One region of the Priestia aryabhattai genome, then DNA from elsewhere that is predicted to be linked to it. Evidence: riboswitches for the same ligand, from Rfam matches in the RefSeq annotation. Region 1 holds a riboswitch; the other holds the start of a gene.
The links. A riboswitch is a leader RNA that binds a small molecule or an ion and turns the genes downstream of it on or off. The one in region 1 is predicted to bind S-adenosylmethionine.

Region 1 (7,748 bases):
TATTTATCAGCGATCTTTTTACCTGAAGTATTGCATGTAAACGAAACTGTTTCTAAATATTTAATGGTAATACTTGCTGGCCTATGGATTCTTAAATCACGAAATAAATGGTGGTTCAATATGGTTTCTGTCATTTTAGGGCTTATCATTTTATTAATTTCCCTTGAGATGACCATGCTATAAAGGAGAGTGATGTATAAAAGGCAGTTTTTTCACTCATTCTTTCTCCATTCATATTGGTCATAAATACTGATAAATCAACAATGCATAAAATGCTGTATAAAAAATAAATTTATAAAGCAAACGAGGCCTTGTGTATCAAGGGCTCGTTTTTGGTATGTGTACCGGAAAGAGTGATTATGTTAACTATAATTGTATATCATATACAGCCCAAAAATAGAAAAAACCACCTTAGAGTTAGGGAGAAGGTAGTTTTTTCTATGACGTAATTAGGTTTCATGAGTGATGCTTCATTGCATCTTGGGTAGTTTGCTCAAGCTATCAATAATCTATGTATCAAAAAGAAAAACTCCCTATTTCCGTAAGGAGTTTTTCTGATGTGTACATTATTCCGTTTTATTTGATACTTTAAAGCATCTTGGGTAGTTTGCTCAAAATATTGCAGGTTATTCATGAGAGGAAATTTAAAACAAGCTCAGGTCTAAAATTAGACTTGAGCTTGTTTTAATGGGGCTTTACGCATGTTCAATCGTAAATCTGAATAATATGACAGTGAAGTTAACTTTTAATAGTAGGGGGAGTAATAATGATCGATGGATTTGTAGAGAGGTCCTTAGATGAAATTCGTTTTTGGTCAAGGATTATGAAGGAACATTCTTTGTTTCTTAGATTAGGTTTTAGATGTGAGGATACGCAATTGATTCAGGAAGCAAATCAATTTTACCATCTGTTTGAACAAATAGAACAAAGAGCTCACTCATTTACCAGTCAAATTGATCCTGAACAAATGAAGAGATTTAATTCAGAAGTTCAACAAGCTGCTACTGGCATATTTGCTTTTAAGAGAAAAATTTTAGGGTTAATTTTAAATGGAAAAATGCAAGGAGCAAACAATTTTCCTCTCTTAGTTGATCACATTAGTAGAGAAGCTAATTATTTTAGAAAAAGACTAATTGAATTAAACGAAGGAAAATTGAAACCACTTGCCGATGCTATTATCAAAGAGAATGTATTCTTTTTAAGAATTATGGCTGATCATGCTAAATTCATAGGACATCTCCTTGATCCATCAGAAAGAAAACTAGTAGATATGGCTAGAAACTTTAGTAATGATTTTGATCAGTTGGTTTTTCAGGCTAGAGATTTAGATTCGATGAAACCACAGTCCCAAACCGTACCCCTCCTAGATCAATTCCTTGATGAGAATCGTGTTTCTGTAGCTTCTCTTCGGGATTTTAAGAAAACTGCGAGAGATTTAATTGAGGAATGTAGAATTAAAAGCATTATACACCCTCTTTTAGCAGATCACACTTTTCGTGAAGCTGAAAGATTTCTTCATATCATTGATATGTTCGAGGCTAGCTTAAGAAACCAAGATTAATCCTAATTTTTGAGAGAAATGAGATGAAATATATGCTAGTGGTTTGTAAGGAACATGTTAAGGATGGTATTACACGCCTTGAGGTTCCTCATGAAAAAAAATTAGGGATTCTAAACTTACCTGTTCGTTTTGCAAAGAAGAAGCTATTTGTTTGACTATCGTTCTTAGCTTAGCTTCTAATGAACATAAAGTTATAAAGACGGCTATAAATCCTATAATGACAAAAAACATATTAGCTGATATCCCCTATACATCATTTTATTTTTGAAGTAATAACTATATAATAACATTTTTTCTATATTTTATATCTTAATGTTGTATACATTCTTAGGTAACATACTGTAGGAATAAAAAGAGCAACCATAAAGGTTGCTCTTTTAAAATATCGTTTTTATAGCTAGGTACACTGCAGCAATCGATGCAAGGACTATAAGTACATTTAAAATGCGATGTTGAGTAGCTAAGTGGTCTCGCTTCATTTCTGCACGAGTCAATGGTTTCTTTTCATCGTGATTTCCACTCACTATGTTACATCTCCCATCTTATTTAGTTATTGGTTCCACTAATTTAAGCAATAAGCTGATCGTCGTTAGCTGCTTCTTCCTTTTTTATTTTCCCTCTACATAAGATATAAAAAACACTAAAAGTAATAATCGACCAAATAAGGTTAGCTCCTGGCTCAGTGTTAGCTACCTTAAACAAACTTGGGATAGATCCGAAGACAGAATCGTCCGTTGTAAGGAACAGAGCCAGAAACATATTATTTGCTGCATGTGCTCCAATGGTAATTTCTAAGCTTTTTGTTTTAATGGCGATATATGTAAGAGCAAAACCAGCTACAATGTAATCCAGTCCGACTAATATAATGGATATATTCATTTCAGGATTAGCAAAATGGCCTATGGAGAACATTAGTCCAACAATAATGGCCAGTAAAATGGGGCGCTTCACTTTCTTACTCACCCATTGGAGAAGAAGTCCCCTAAAGAACAGTTCCTCCGTTGTTGTTTGAATAGGCACTAATAAAAACGTAATAAGGATTAAGAAGATATACTCTTTCAGGCTTACGTGGTTCCATGAATAATCCGAATGGTTAAAAACAACATCAATTACTTGCCCAACGATTAATAACATGCTAAAAGCTCCAAAGGACCATATTATTTTCTTGCAATTCACACGTTTATTAGAGGTTATTAATGATTTCATTTTTCTTTTATGAATGAAACGAATTCCGATCCACAAACCAAAAATCCAACATATGTAAACAATATGAGATAACAGAAAATCGAGATTAGCATTGATTCCTACAGCAATTCCACTATCAAAATCAAAGTATGATTTTCCACTTTCATCAGCTGCAACCATAACCATGTCAGCTATAATATAAATAATCGACCCTAATAGCATGAACGCAGAAGCCAGTATCGTTGTGCTTAAATAACGCTTCCATCCATTTTTTCCTTCTTCCACATCTAGATAATTCTTCATTTTATTCTTACTCCCTCAGCGTTCTCTTCTCAATCAAATATTTCTTCTCTACTTCGTTTTCATCCAGACGATGTATAAGTACCTACTCCACGTATTAGAACGAGAAGCCCTACAAATATTTCAAATACCGCTTATTTTTGCTTTTTACCTTTGGAGATAAGCCAAGAGACTGACAATATCAGTAAAGCATCACCTTATTTATCCCCTGCATCTTCACACAGAGTTCTTTCTGCTTCTCTTACTTAGCTCATAAAAGCCGTTAAAAAACAGCTTTTTCTGAAAGAAGACTAGACAGCAAGTCATCTTTAACAGTTATGTCTTGCTCATATGTGCCAGCATACACATAATTCTGCAGAAAGTACTTGCTACTCAAGAATATATATCCTAGAACAACTAAAATAAATATTTTTTTCCACATTTTCCTCACCTTTTTATTCAAACTTTTACCCTCATGACTGTTACCACAACACCTAAGGGTTTATCCATAAACAACTTTTTTAGTTTTTAAATTAGCCACCAACTTATATAACACTACAAAAATGTATATAAGTTACAATAATATTACATTATTATTACAAATATAACAACAATATTATAACTAAGAAAAATAGGATAATCAATATGAAGTGCCTAGTAAAATAGATAAAATCACTAGATTAATATCATACATATAAATAAATCAAAAGCATGTTGGAAAAAAAGGGCTTGTTGTCCGGCAGGAATATTTTAAAAAACAAAAAGAGCAAACTCCCTATCATTAGGAGTTTGCTTCTTTTATTTAAATCTTAGATGGGAATTTTCATAACTTTTTTCGTCTCTTTTAGTATTGAGATAATACATTTTAAGACGATAGTTAAGGTACAACATTACCTTAATATGGCTCTTCAAGAAGTACCCAAAGAACTTCTATCTCAAAATCTAGTTGAAGTACAGGTTTGGTAAATCCGCTAGGGACAAATTCCAAATCGTTGGAGAAGCCACCATGTAGAGTATTACTTATTTCAATTGTATGATCTGAATTCATAATTTCCACAGGTGTTTTATGAAATACCTTACCTACAACATGATAGCATCCAATATATGTATGTAGTGCATTTTCTTGAGGGTCAAAATGTGATAAGTGATTACTATGTAGTTATCTATGTCCCAGAAACTTATAACTTCACTTATTGATGTATGCCACTCGTTCGACCAAGCAGATTGAATAAAGTTTAAATAATCAAACCCTGATAAATTAGTATCAAACCATCGGACTGTCTCATAATAAAACAATTTCTGTTTACTTTCTAATAAAGTTAAGGTTTTGCTACCTTCTTGAATTAAAATAGAACCTTCAGGCTCCTTTCTAAGACCACTTATTGTTCTTAATAAAGTTGTTTTCCCACTACCATTTCTAGCAGATAAACCATATACAGTACATTTTTCCAGGTCTATATTAGCTTCATAGAGTAATACTTCTCTTGTAGTCATACTCAAGTTTCTTATTTCCGACATTGTTTATTTTTATAAATATTAATTAAAAATTAAGTATAGTATATTAAATCAAAATGGTAAAATTCCAAAGAAATTAATTTGATTTTTCTAATAAAAAAACAAAAAAAAAGAAGGATAAACCCTTTCTCTTTTTACTGTATAATCATCTAAGCTTATATACTCTTTTTCATCCCACATCGGGCCATTCTCGTAAAAAACACCACCTTTTACAGAACTTTTGAAGGAAGCTAGATTGCAATTTTCACATCGCCTGCTTACTGCATTAGGTTAATAGTAAGTAGTGAGATAAGAGGTATGTTATTTCTGATTTTTCAATTTTTTATTGACAAGCTAAGAAAACAGGTGTAATCTTTTTTCTAGTTAATTAAATTGAATATTCTTATCTCGAGAGGTGGAGGGACTGGCCCTAGGAAGCCTCGGCAACAGACTGTTAAAGTACTGTGCCAATTCCAGTAGCAATTTGCTTGAAGATAAGAAGAGAACCGATAATGATCATTAACCTCTTCTTATTTTTAAGAAGAGGTTTTTTATTTTGAAAAGAAAGAAGGAAACAAAACCATGACAAAGACATTAGTGAAGGCTCCATTTAAAGCTGATCACGTAGGCAGCTTTTTAAGAACAACTCCCCTTAAAGAAGCAAGAGAAGCGTATGTGAATGGGAGAATCAATAAGGCTGATTTAAAATCTGTAGAGGACAAAGAAATTGAAAAACTTGTTCAGAAACAAATTGAAGTTGGGCTTAAATCCATCACAGATGGTGAATTTAGGCGCTCATGGTGGCATTTGGACTTTTTATCAGGCTTAGAAGGCGTAGAAGAGTTTGAAACAGAATACATCAGTCAATTCAAAGGAGCAAAAACAAAAAATAAAGCGATTAAAGTAGTAGGTAAAGTGGACTTCAATCACCATTATATGCTAGAACACTTTACGTTTTTAAAAGAAGCTGTCGAACAACATGGTGATGAAAGCCAAGTTGCTAAATTCTCTATTCCAAGCCCCAACATGTTATTTACTCGAATTCAAGAAGATACATATTACAATGGGAACAGAGAGGAGTTTTATCATGATACTGTAGCTGCTTATCAAAAGGCCATTCAAGCCTTTTACGATGCAGGTTGCCGTTATCTACAATTAGATGATACTTCTTGGATTGATTTTGTTTCTGAAGAACGTATAAATGCAGTTGTTGAGAAGCTTGGTATGGATGTAAAAGACATTATTGATACAAGAGTAAGTTGCTTAAATGATGCTATTTCCAAAAAGCCTGAAGATATGCTCATTACTATGCATATTTGTCGTGGAAACTTCAGATCTACGTATATCACAAGTGGTGGCTATGATACTATATCTGATGCAATCTTTGCTAACTTACATGTAGATGGACTTTTCCTTGAATATGATGATAAGCGTTCAGGTGATTTTGAACCATTAAAAAACTTTACACATAACAATAAAACAGTTGTGCTAGGATTAGTAACATCTAAATTCCCTACACTAGAAGATGCTGAGATTATTAAGCGAAGAATCCAAGAAGCAAGTCAGTATGTTCCTCTAGATAACTTGTCATTGAGTCCACAATGTGGCTTTGCAAGTACAGAAGAAGGAAACGAATTAACAGAAGAAGAGCAATGGAATAAAATTAAGCACGTAATTCAAATTGCTCAAGATGTCTGGGGAGATAACTAAAGAGTGATATTTTTTTCTTAATTGTACATAAGGAGTATTCTGGATGTTTTGAAGTATGGTAAAGAGAAGAAACTTATAAATAGAAAAAGGATGACAAGTATACTTGTCATCCTTTTTCTTTATAAAGCATAAATACTCATGATAGTAGAGATATAAACATTCTATTGAATCGTTTTACCCATGCGCCTTCTGTTCAACATTGACTCTTTTGATAAAAAATGAGATGACTAGCCCAACAATTGCAACAATGATCGCAAAGATGAAAGCATGTTGAACACCGTTGGTAAAGGCAAGAACTTGATTTAATGGATCCATTTTGTCTGATACTGTCTCAAGGAAGCTTCTTGAACCCGATGAGAGAATGGAGATCCCAACAGCTGTTCCAATTGCACCAGAAACCTGCTGTAAGGTGTTCATAATCGCTGTTCCATGCGGATACAGCTCAGGTGGAAGCTGGTTTAATCCATTTGTTTGAGCTGGCATCATAATCATCGAAATTGCTATCATAAGCGCAATGTGTAATCCAACAATAAACCCTGTTGAAGTTTCCAGCGTTACGGTTGAGAAACCATACATTGTGCCCGCTACAATCACAAGTCCAGGGATAACTAACCATTTTGGACCAAAGCGGTCAAATAATCCGCCCATAACTGGTGAAAGAATTCCGTTAATAACTCCTCCAGGAAGAAGCATTAGACCAGCGGCAAAGGTTGATAAAGCTAATGATGTCTGTAAGTACAAGGGTAAAATCACCATCGCAGACAGCAGTACCATCATGCAGACTAGAATTAATAGAAGACCAATTGTAAACATTGGATACTTAAAGGCTTTAAGGTCTAACATTGGCTCTTTCATCTTCGTTTGACGAATAGAGAATGCAACTAATGCAATAACTCCTATCACAATAGCTAGAACAACGTGTAAGCTTCCCCACCCTCCACCTTCTCCAGCGCTACTAAATCCGAATACGATTCCTCCAAAACCTATTGTTGAAAGAACAACAGAAATAATATCGATTTTTGGCTTTGTTGGTGTGGTAACGTTCTGCATAAAGAAAGCCCCAAATACTAAAGCAACAAATAAGAGTGGAAGTGAAATCCAGAAAATCCAGTGCCATGTTAGTGTTTTTAAGATTAAGCCTGATACTGTTGGTCCAACAGCTGGCGCAAACATAATAACAAGGCCGATAATACCCATTGACTTTCCACGTTTATGTGGTGGAATAATGACAAGGATAGTGTTAAACATAAGCGGTAAAAGCAAAGCAGTTCCCACGGCTTGAACTACACGGGCAATCATTAGTACACCAAACGTTGGTGCGATAGCTGCAATAAATGTTCCAATGATAGAGCAGATCAGAGATGCTATAAAAAGTTGTCTGGTCGTAAACCGTTGAAGAATAAAACCTGAAATAGGTACCAGAATTCCTAATGTTAACAGGTATCCTGTTGTCAGCCATTGTGCGGTTGTTTCGTGAATGCCAAATCCAGAAATTAGCTCTTTTAATGCCATATTTAAA
Region 2 (7,748 bases), 200 kb from region 1:
AGCGAACCCTGAACTTTATTATCGCTACAATCACGAACCGTCGTTTAAAGGATTTTATGCTGTTCATCAATTCGATGAAATAAGCAGATATATTGGAAAACCTAAATCATCTTATCGGGTAGCAAGCATTGGGCTTCATCCATCAATTGCTCAGTATAACGGCTTTTATACGCTAGATACGTATAACAACTTCTATCCCTTAACGTATAAACATGAGTTTCGCAAAATCATTGCCAAAGAGCTTGATAAAAATAAAAAGTTAGAAAGCTACTATGATCACTGGGGCAACCGCTGCTATGTGTTTGTTAGCGAGCTAGGGAAAAAATATGATTACCGTAAAGACTCAACAAAAAATATCCGTCATTTACAGCTTAATATCAATCAATTTAAAAAAATGGGCGGTCGCTATATCTTTTCAGCTGTGCCAATCGAAAATGCTGAAAGTGACGGTTTGCACTTTTTAAAAGCATTTAACGATAAACAGTCCGCTTGGAAAGTGTATGTATATGAAGCAAAGTAAGGGGGTAATAAAATGAACAGACCTATTTTAACGATTGTTGTTCCATGCTACAACGAAGAAGAAGTATTAAACGAGACGTCTTTTCAATTAACTACTGTAGTAAAAGAACTGATAGATGAACGTCTTGTATCAGGTGAAAGTACAATTTTATTTGTGGACGATGGAAGTAAAGACAGCACGTGGTCGCTTATTGAAAAAGAAAGCTGCAGTAATTTATTTGTAAAAGGGTTAAAGCTAGCGCGAAATGTAGGACATCAAAATGCTTTGCTGGCAGGACTAGAAGCAGCTTACAAACAATCTGACTGCGTCATTTCCATTGACGCAGATTTGCAAGATGATATCAACGTCATTCGTACTTTTGTGGAAAAATATTGGCTCGGGTATGAAGTCGTATATGGTGTTCGAGACAGCAGAGAAACCGATACATTTTTTAAACGAACCACGGCAGTAGGATTTTACCGTTTTATGAATAAGCTAGGAATTCAGCTCGTTCAAAATCACGCGGATTTTCGTCTCATGAGCAAACGTGCTCTTGGTGAACTCATGAAATACAAAGAAGGAAATGTCTTTTTACGAGGCCTTGTACCATTAGTAGGATTTCGCTCCACGGAAGTCACATATGACCGCAAAGAACGGACGGCGGGCGAATCAAAATATCCGCTAAAGAAAATGCTTGCTTTCGCATTTGACGGGATTACATCTTTTAGCGTAGCGCCTATACGATTATTAACGCTGCTTGGAGGAGCTTCTTTTCTCTTTAGTATTGCGTTTGGTATTTATGCGCTGATTCAAAAATATTTAGATCATACACAAATTGGCTGGACGTCTCTTATTTTATCGATTTGGCTTGTAGGCGGCCTGCAGCTAATGGGGATAGGGCTTGTCGGAGAATACATTGGCAAGATTTTCAACGAAGTGAAACAGCGTCCTAAATATGCGATTGAAAGAGATTTATATACGAAACACTCATTAGACAAACAAAAAGATTTGCTTATGCATTAACTAAGAAGCTTCTCCTGAATGGAGAGGCTTTTTGTGTTAAAACGTATATCATAATTTTTAGGGTAATAGGAGATGCTACTACTAAAATTTCTAAGGAGATCAAAATCTATGAAAAGACTAATTTATACAGTCAGCACTTTTTGTTTTGTTTGGCTTGCTTTTGCAACCATTCATGTTAGCGCTCTTTCTATTGAAAAGCTTCCAATGAAGAGAGCATCTGAACAATGGTCAGTTGAACTGACAAAAGCGAGTATGGCAGGAGATAATCAGCTAAAATGGAAAAATAACGTCTATCATACATATGGGTTAATCGTTGAAAACATTGGAAAAGATGTAGAGCGGGTACAGGTCCAAGCTTTTCGACACGAAGGAAAAAATAAGGCGAAATACAGCTTGTTTTCTCCTATTGAAAGGTCTAACTTAAGCAAAAGCGGTCAGCGTTTTCGCTATGCCAATTTTGCTGTTCCTGGAAAAGCTGCAAGTTTAGACATCGTGATTAACTGGACGGATGAACAAGGCAATCACCAAGAGCATTTTGAATTTAAATAAAAGTCTTCGCTTAGGCGAAGACTTTTTTGCAGGAATTCACCTGTGCATGTGGAAAAGCAAAACGAAAGGAGAGATCGTAATGATTGTGAAAGCTACTGAAGAAGAAATACAAGAAATTCGGACGAAATCTGCTGATGCACTGTTTGAAGGAACAATGAAGCAGTTTCATCCGCCAACTGAACGCGTAAATGAACTAATTGATAGCGCACTTGAAAAAGGATGTTATTATTTAGTCTCGAGACAAGAAAATAAACTCGCAGGCTGGGTTCTTGCCGGGCCATCTGCCGACTTCTTTTCAAAAGAAGAAATTGGCTTTATCTACGAATTATATATTTTATCCGAATACCGCGGGCAAGGTCTAGCCAAGCCGTTAATGCGAAAAGCGATCAATGAATTGTCTGCCAAAGGGTACCGTGAAATCAGACTAAGCGTCCATGCCGGGAATTTTGCACAGCATGTGTATCGTGAACTTGGATTTGTAGAAAAGCAAATATCAATGAGCCTGCAGGTGGTAAAACGTCCGTAATGTTGGTGAATGTCAGCGAGTCCATAAAACATAAGATGTTATACATGCGATGAGGTTTGGTAATGAAAGTAAAAGTAAATAAGTAGCCCAAACGGCGCCTTTATCTAGTACTTCAACAGCACCTCCACCTGTATTATTTGAGGAGGGGGGATCTTCAAGCGCATTCATAACCAAAGCCGCCGCTGCTAAAATAATCCCTCCGATGCTTCCAGTTGTTTTGACAATTGCAATATGGAAAGTAGATGAAAAGGCAATGCTGAGAAGCAACAGCAAGCTTCCCGAAAAAGCAGATAACATGTATCGTTTCATGTGCTCACCATCCTTTATGAAAGCATACCATATTTTACTTCTTTTTTCTTTTTATTGAAAAAGTATTGACGTAACCTATAAAACATATTAGAATAGTCAGAAATAATCCAAAACGAAATATTCTTATCTAGAGAGGTGGAGGGACTGGCCCTTTGAAGCCTCAGCAACCACAATTATTGAATGGTGCTAATTCCAGCATAGCCTAGCTCTGACAGATAAGAAGAGGAACCTTTTTCTATGATAAAATCCTCTTCTTACGAAGAAACATTTTGTATAGAAAAGGTGAGGACATTGAACAATAGACAAACGGCGTTAAGCATTGATGATTATTTAGACTTATACTTATTAGCAAAAGAAATAAAAGACGAAACGTGGCAGCATGAAATTTTAGCCGCGCTAAAAACGCAGCAAAATTGTTCATTTGAAGAAAAACAATCCGCACTAGTTCAAGAGATATGGGAAGATTTTAAACAGTTAAATGAAGATATTTCTTTTACGTATCGCTTAATTCAAGAAGAGCCAACTAACGAACGATTTCAGGCTAAATTAAGGCACTTGAGAGAACGACGGATCACGCTGAGTCGTGAGTTATATTTAGCTAAAAAACAGTATGTTAAACACACGCAATAAAAAGATCCGCTTGATAAACAAGCGGTTTTTTGCGTGAAAATGTTAGAAGTATTATATTTCGGGTAGTAAATAGATAAGACAAGCAAAGGAGGGATAACAGTGGCCCAAGGTGTATTATGTGAAGTGAATGAGTGTATGTATTGGAAATCCGGAAATAAATGCAGTGCAGAGTCCATTTACGTTGTGAGTCCTGAAAGTAGTCACCATGTTTCTGACACGGAAGAACCTGGCTGTAAAACTTTTGAACCGGCGAGATAAATGCTAGTTTTCATAAAATGAACGATGCGCTGACGGAGTTGAGTCGGCGTTTTTCTATTTTTTTAAAATGCTATTACTTAGGCGCAATAATAAATACATATTAAAAAAGCAGTGCGAACGCTTAATTGTGCGTTTAAACAAAATGATACGATATTTTTTTTGTTTTTCGACAAAAGAAAAGTGAGAGAAAGGTGATAGAATACAAATATACAGCCTGTCTTTTAGCACGAACTTATATGAAAGCGCTAACAAAAAGGTTGTGTTCATCTCGTTTTGACAGATTGGAAAAAGGGGAGACGTTTATGCAGGGGAAAACTCAGGAAAAAGAATTGAAACGCGGGTTAGAAGAAAGACATGTGACGCTGATGTCCTTAGGAGCAGCCATAGGGGTAGGACTGTTTCTTGGGTCTGCATCTGCTATTAAATTAGCAGGGCCGGGAATATTATTGGCGTACGGATTTAGCGGAATGATTATGTTTTTTATTATGAGAGCACTTGGAGAAATGGCGATTCAAAAACCTGTTGCAGGTTCATTTAGTAAGTACGCGCGTGACTATTTAGGGCCGCTCGCTGGTTATTTAACAGGATGGAATTACTGGTTTCTATGGGTTGTTACATGTATGGCTGAAATTACAGCCGTTGGTATTTATATGGGGTATTGGTATCCGGATGTACCAAACTGGATTTGGGCGTTATCAGCGCTTGTCATCATGACAACCGTTAACTTCTTAGCTGTTAAAGCATATGGTGAACTGGAATTTTGGTTTGCACTTATTAAAATTTTAGCGATTGTGTTAATGATTGCCGTTGGCGTATTGATGATTGTGTTTGGAATCGGTAACGGCGGCGTTGCGACCGGTATCAAAAATTTATGGGACAACGGAGGACTTTTCCCGAACGGATTCAAAGGTATTTTGCTGTCGTTGCAAATGGTAATGTTTGCGTATTTAGGAATTGAAATGATTGGCGTTACCGCGGGAGAAGTGAAAAATCCGGAAAAATCTCTAGCAAGAGCAATTGATTCTGTCTTTTGGCGTATTCTTATTTTCTACGTCGGTGCATTATTTGTCATTATGTCGATTTATCCGTGGCAAGAAATTGGTTCACAGGGAAGTCCGTTTGTATTAACATTTGAAAAAATCGGCATTCCATCGGCGGCTGGTATCATTAACTTTGTGGTGCTAACAGCAGCTCTTTCTTCTTGTAACAGCGGTATTTTCAGTACAGGCCGTATGCTGTTCAACTTAGCAGAACACGGCGAAGCGCCAAAAGGATACAGTCAGCTTACAAAAGGCGGCGTACCAGGAAAGGCTGTTTTAGCATCAGCGGGTGCGCTATTAGTCGGAGTAGCGTTAAACTATATTGTGCCTGCCAAAGTATTTACGTGGGTAACAAGCATTGCAACATTCGGTGCAATTTGGACGTGGGGAATTATTTTGCTTTCTCAAATTAAGTATCGCAAAACGTTAAAAAAGGGTGAAGAGGCAAAGTTAAAATATAAAATGCCTTTATTTCCATTAACATCTTATGTATCACTTGCGTTCTTAGCGCTTGTTGTTGTTCTCATGGCGTATAATCCAGATACAAGAATTGCAGTTGTCATCGGACCATTATGGTTTATCGGTCTTATTATCGCGTATTACGCAAAAGGATTCCATAAACGAAGTCAAGGTTCAGCTGCAACTGAGCAAAAGCTAGTGAAATAAATGAAGAGGCCTCTTTCTTGGAAAGAGGTCTTTTTTTATCATCAGTTTATACGCGAAGGCTTAGTTTATTTTAAGGGACCATTGGTACGTATAAATAATGTAGAAAATATTCTATTTATTCTGTACTATTTAATTATAAAGGAGAACTCATGAGTTATTGGATAAAAAGAAAGGAGAAGCTCATTTCTTCGCTTCTATCGAATTCTGTCAATTTTAAATCCGTTATCAATTTGATGAAAGCCGACTTTTGGATAGTAGTTCATAGCAGAAGGAGCGGAAAGTAAAATCAGCGCGGTTTCTTGGCCGATTTCTGATTGAACATGCTTGATGAGCTGTGTACCAATTCCTTGGTTTTGATAGTCTTTTACGACCGCTAAATCTGATAAATAGCAGCAGTAGCTAAAATCTGTTAACGCTCTGGCTATGCCAATGAGTTCGCTGTCGCTCCAAGCGGTAATGGTAAGAGAAGCGTGATCAAGCATTCTTTGAATACGATTAAGATCTTGTGCAGGACGTTTAATACCTGAATGTACAAACACTTCAGCGGCTTGTTGGGCACGGATTGCGACGTTGGTTTTATAAGTGATGGTCATTGTGTCATCTCCTTAAGTTATAAGATATAGTCCAGTATAGGAAGAAACTGAACTGAAAGTAAGTGTCAGAAATAGTAAATTTGATAGTATCAGTTAGAAAGGAAAGAACACCATGTTAGAGTTAATGCCTTTGCTTAATAAAAGAAAAGCAGATCCCTTATACATGCAGCTTTATACCTACATAAAGAAACAAATTCAAAAAGGTACCATTCCGCCTCATGAAAAACTGCCTTCTAAACGAAAGCTAGCTCTTCATTTAAGCATTAGCCAAAATACGGTTGAAGCGGCTTATGTGCAATTAGAAGCAGAGGGCTATATCGAGATACTAGCCAGGAAAGGAGCATTTGTAAAAGAGATAAAAAATGAAGTAGTACCTCAAAAACAGTCTCCCGTCTATGTGTCTCTGCCGCAAAAAGATCGGAAATCGACTGCCATTGATTTTAGCCATGGAAAGATAAATGTGGAAAAATTTCCGTATAATACGTGGAAAAAGCTAACGGTGCAAGCTATTTATCATGATGAAAGCCAGCTTTTTTATAGCGGACATCCGCAGGGAGAACTGCTCCTTCGTCAAGAAATTGCAGCGTACCTTTACCATTCAAGAGGAGTGCGCTGTACAGCGGAGCAAATTGTGATAGGTGCAGGTACGCAGTATCTCATGTGGCTGCTTTCTGTCATTCTGGGAAAAGAAAAGATAATTGGGTTCGAAAACCCAGGCTTTCACCGAACGAGGCACGTTTTTCAAGAACAAGGTATGTCGGTTGTCCCTATTTCTCTTGATGATTCTGGCTTGAAAGTGAAGGAACTGAAAGAAAGCGGAGCGGATGCGGTGTATATTACCCCGTCTCATCAATTTCCTATTGGTATGGTCATGCCGATTGCAAGAAGGCTTGAATTACTGGAGTGGGCGGCAAAAACGAACGGCTACATTATAGAAGATGACTATGACGGAGAATTTCGCTATAAAGGAAAACCAATTCCGGCACTTCAAGGACTTGATCAAGACGATCGCGTTATTTATACAGGTACGTTTTCAAAGTCGTTGATGCCTTCTCTTCGAATAAGTTATGCCGTGTTGCCACATCGGCTTCTTGCAAGCTATGTGAAGCACTGTGGGCTTTTTAAACAGCCTGTTTCAAGACTTCCTCAGCATACGCTCTTTCTGTTTATGAAAGAAGGGCACTGGGAACGCCACTTGAATAAAATGAGAACAACATACCGGAAAAAACAAGCGCTGCTTCTAGATTGTTTGACTACTATTATGGGAGAACGTGTAGATGTTATTGGAGAACATTCTGGCTTGCATATTCTTCTTAAGGTAAAAAACGGAATGAGTGAACAGAAACTAATTGAAGTAGCTGCCAAGCAAGAGGTAACGATTTATCCAACGTCGATTTATTATCATAGTACCGATGAAAACAAGACGCCTTATGTATTGCTTGGATTTGCGGGACTGTCTGATGAAGAAATAAAAACAGGTGTAAACTTGCTGTTTACAGCTTGGTTTGAACAGTAAGATTGAGGGATATGCTAGGGGGATTTCTATGAAAGTAAAGCGGAAATTATTTCGCTTGTGGACAGGAGAGCTTACGGCAACTTTACTGTTCGCTGTGCTGTGGATAGGGTACTTAAATGAGTTTTCTCATCTAGCTTTT

Region 2: it holds a riboswitch for S-adenosylmethionine, as region 1 does, so the genes downstream of both, M3225_RS01795 (hypothetical protein) here and M3225_RS00720 (5-methyltetrahydropteroyltriglutamate--homocysteine S-methyltransferase) in region 1, are expected to answer to the same signal.

What each region holds. Positions count from the first base shown of each region.
Region 1 is NZ_JAMBOQ010000001.1:141,517-149,264, forward strand. It holds gene M3225_RS00700 (DUF2935 domain-containing protein) at 767-1,561, shown strand; gene M3225_RS00705 (hypothetical protein) at 1,939-2,085, opposite strand; gene M3225_RS00710 (CPBP family intramembrane glutamic endopeptidase) at 2,129-3,049, opposite strand; gene M3225_RS00715 (ATP-binding cassette domain-containing protein) at 4,106-4,519, opposite strand; SAM riboswitch class I at 4,920-5,020, shown strand; gene M3225_RS00720 (5-methyltetrahydropteroyltriglutamate--homocysteine S-methyltransferase) at 5,102-6,229, shown strand; gene M3225_RS00725 (DHA2 family efflux MFS transporter permease subunit) at 6,404-7,748, opposite strand, start outside.
Region 2 is NZ_JAMBOQ010000001.1:340,453-348,200, reverse strand. It holds gene M3225_RS01820 (DUF6044 family protein) at 1-520, shown strand, start outside; gene M3225_RS01815 (glycosyltransferase family 2 protein) at 533-1,522, shown strand; gene M3225_RS01810 (hypothetical protein) at 1,631-2,071, shown strand; gene M3225_RS01805 (GNAT family N-acetyltransferase) at 2,151-2,597, shown strand; gene M3225_RS01800 (hypothetical protein) at 2,610-2,906, opposite strand; SAM riboswitch class I at 3,027-3,128, shown strand; gene M3225_RS01795 (hypothetical protein) at 3,198-3,536, shown strand; gene M3225_RS01790 (DUF1540 domain-containing protein) at 3,636-3,794, shown strand; gene alaP (alanine permease AlaP) at 4,097-5,500, shown strand; gene M3225_RS01780 (GNAT family N-acetyltransferase) at 5,695-6,093, opposite strand; gene pdxR (MocR-like pyridoxine biosynthesis transcription factor PdxR) at 6,206-7,609, shown strand; gene M3225_RS01770 (hypothetical protein) at 7,638-7,748, shown strand, end outside.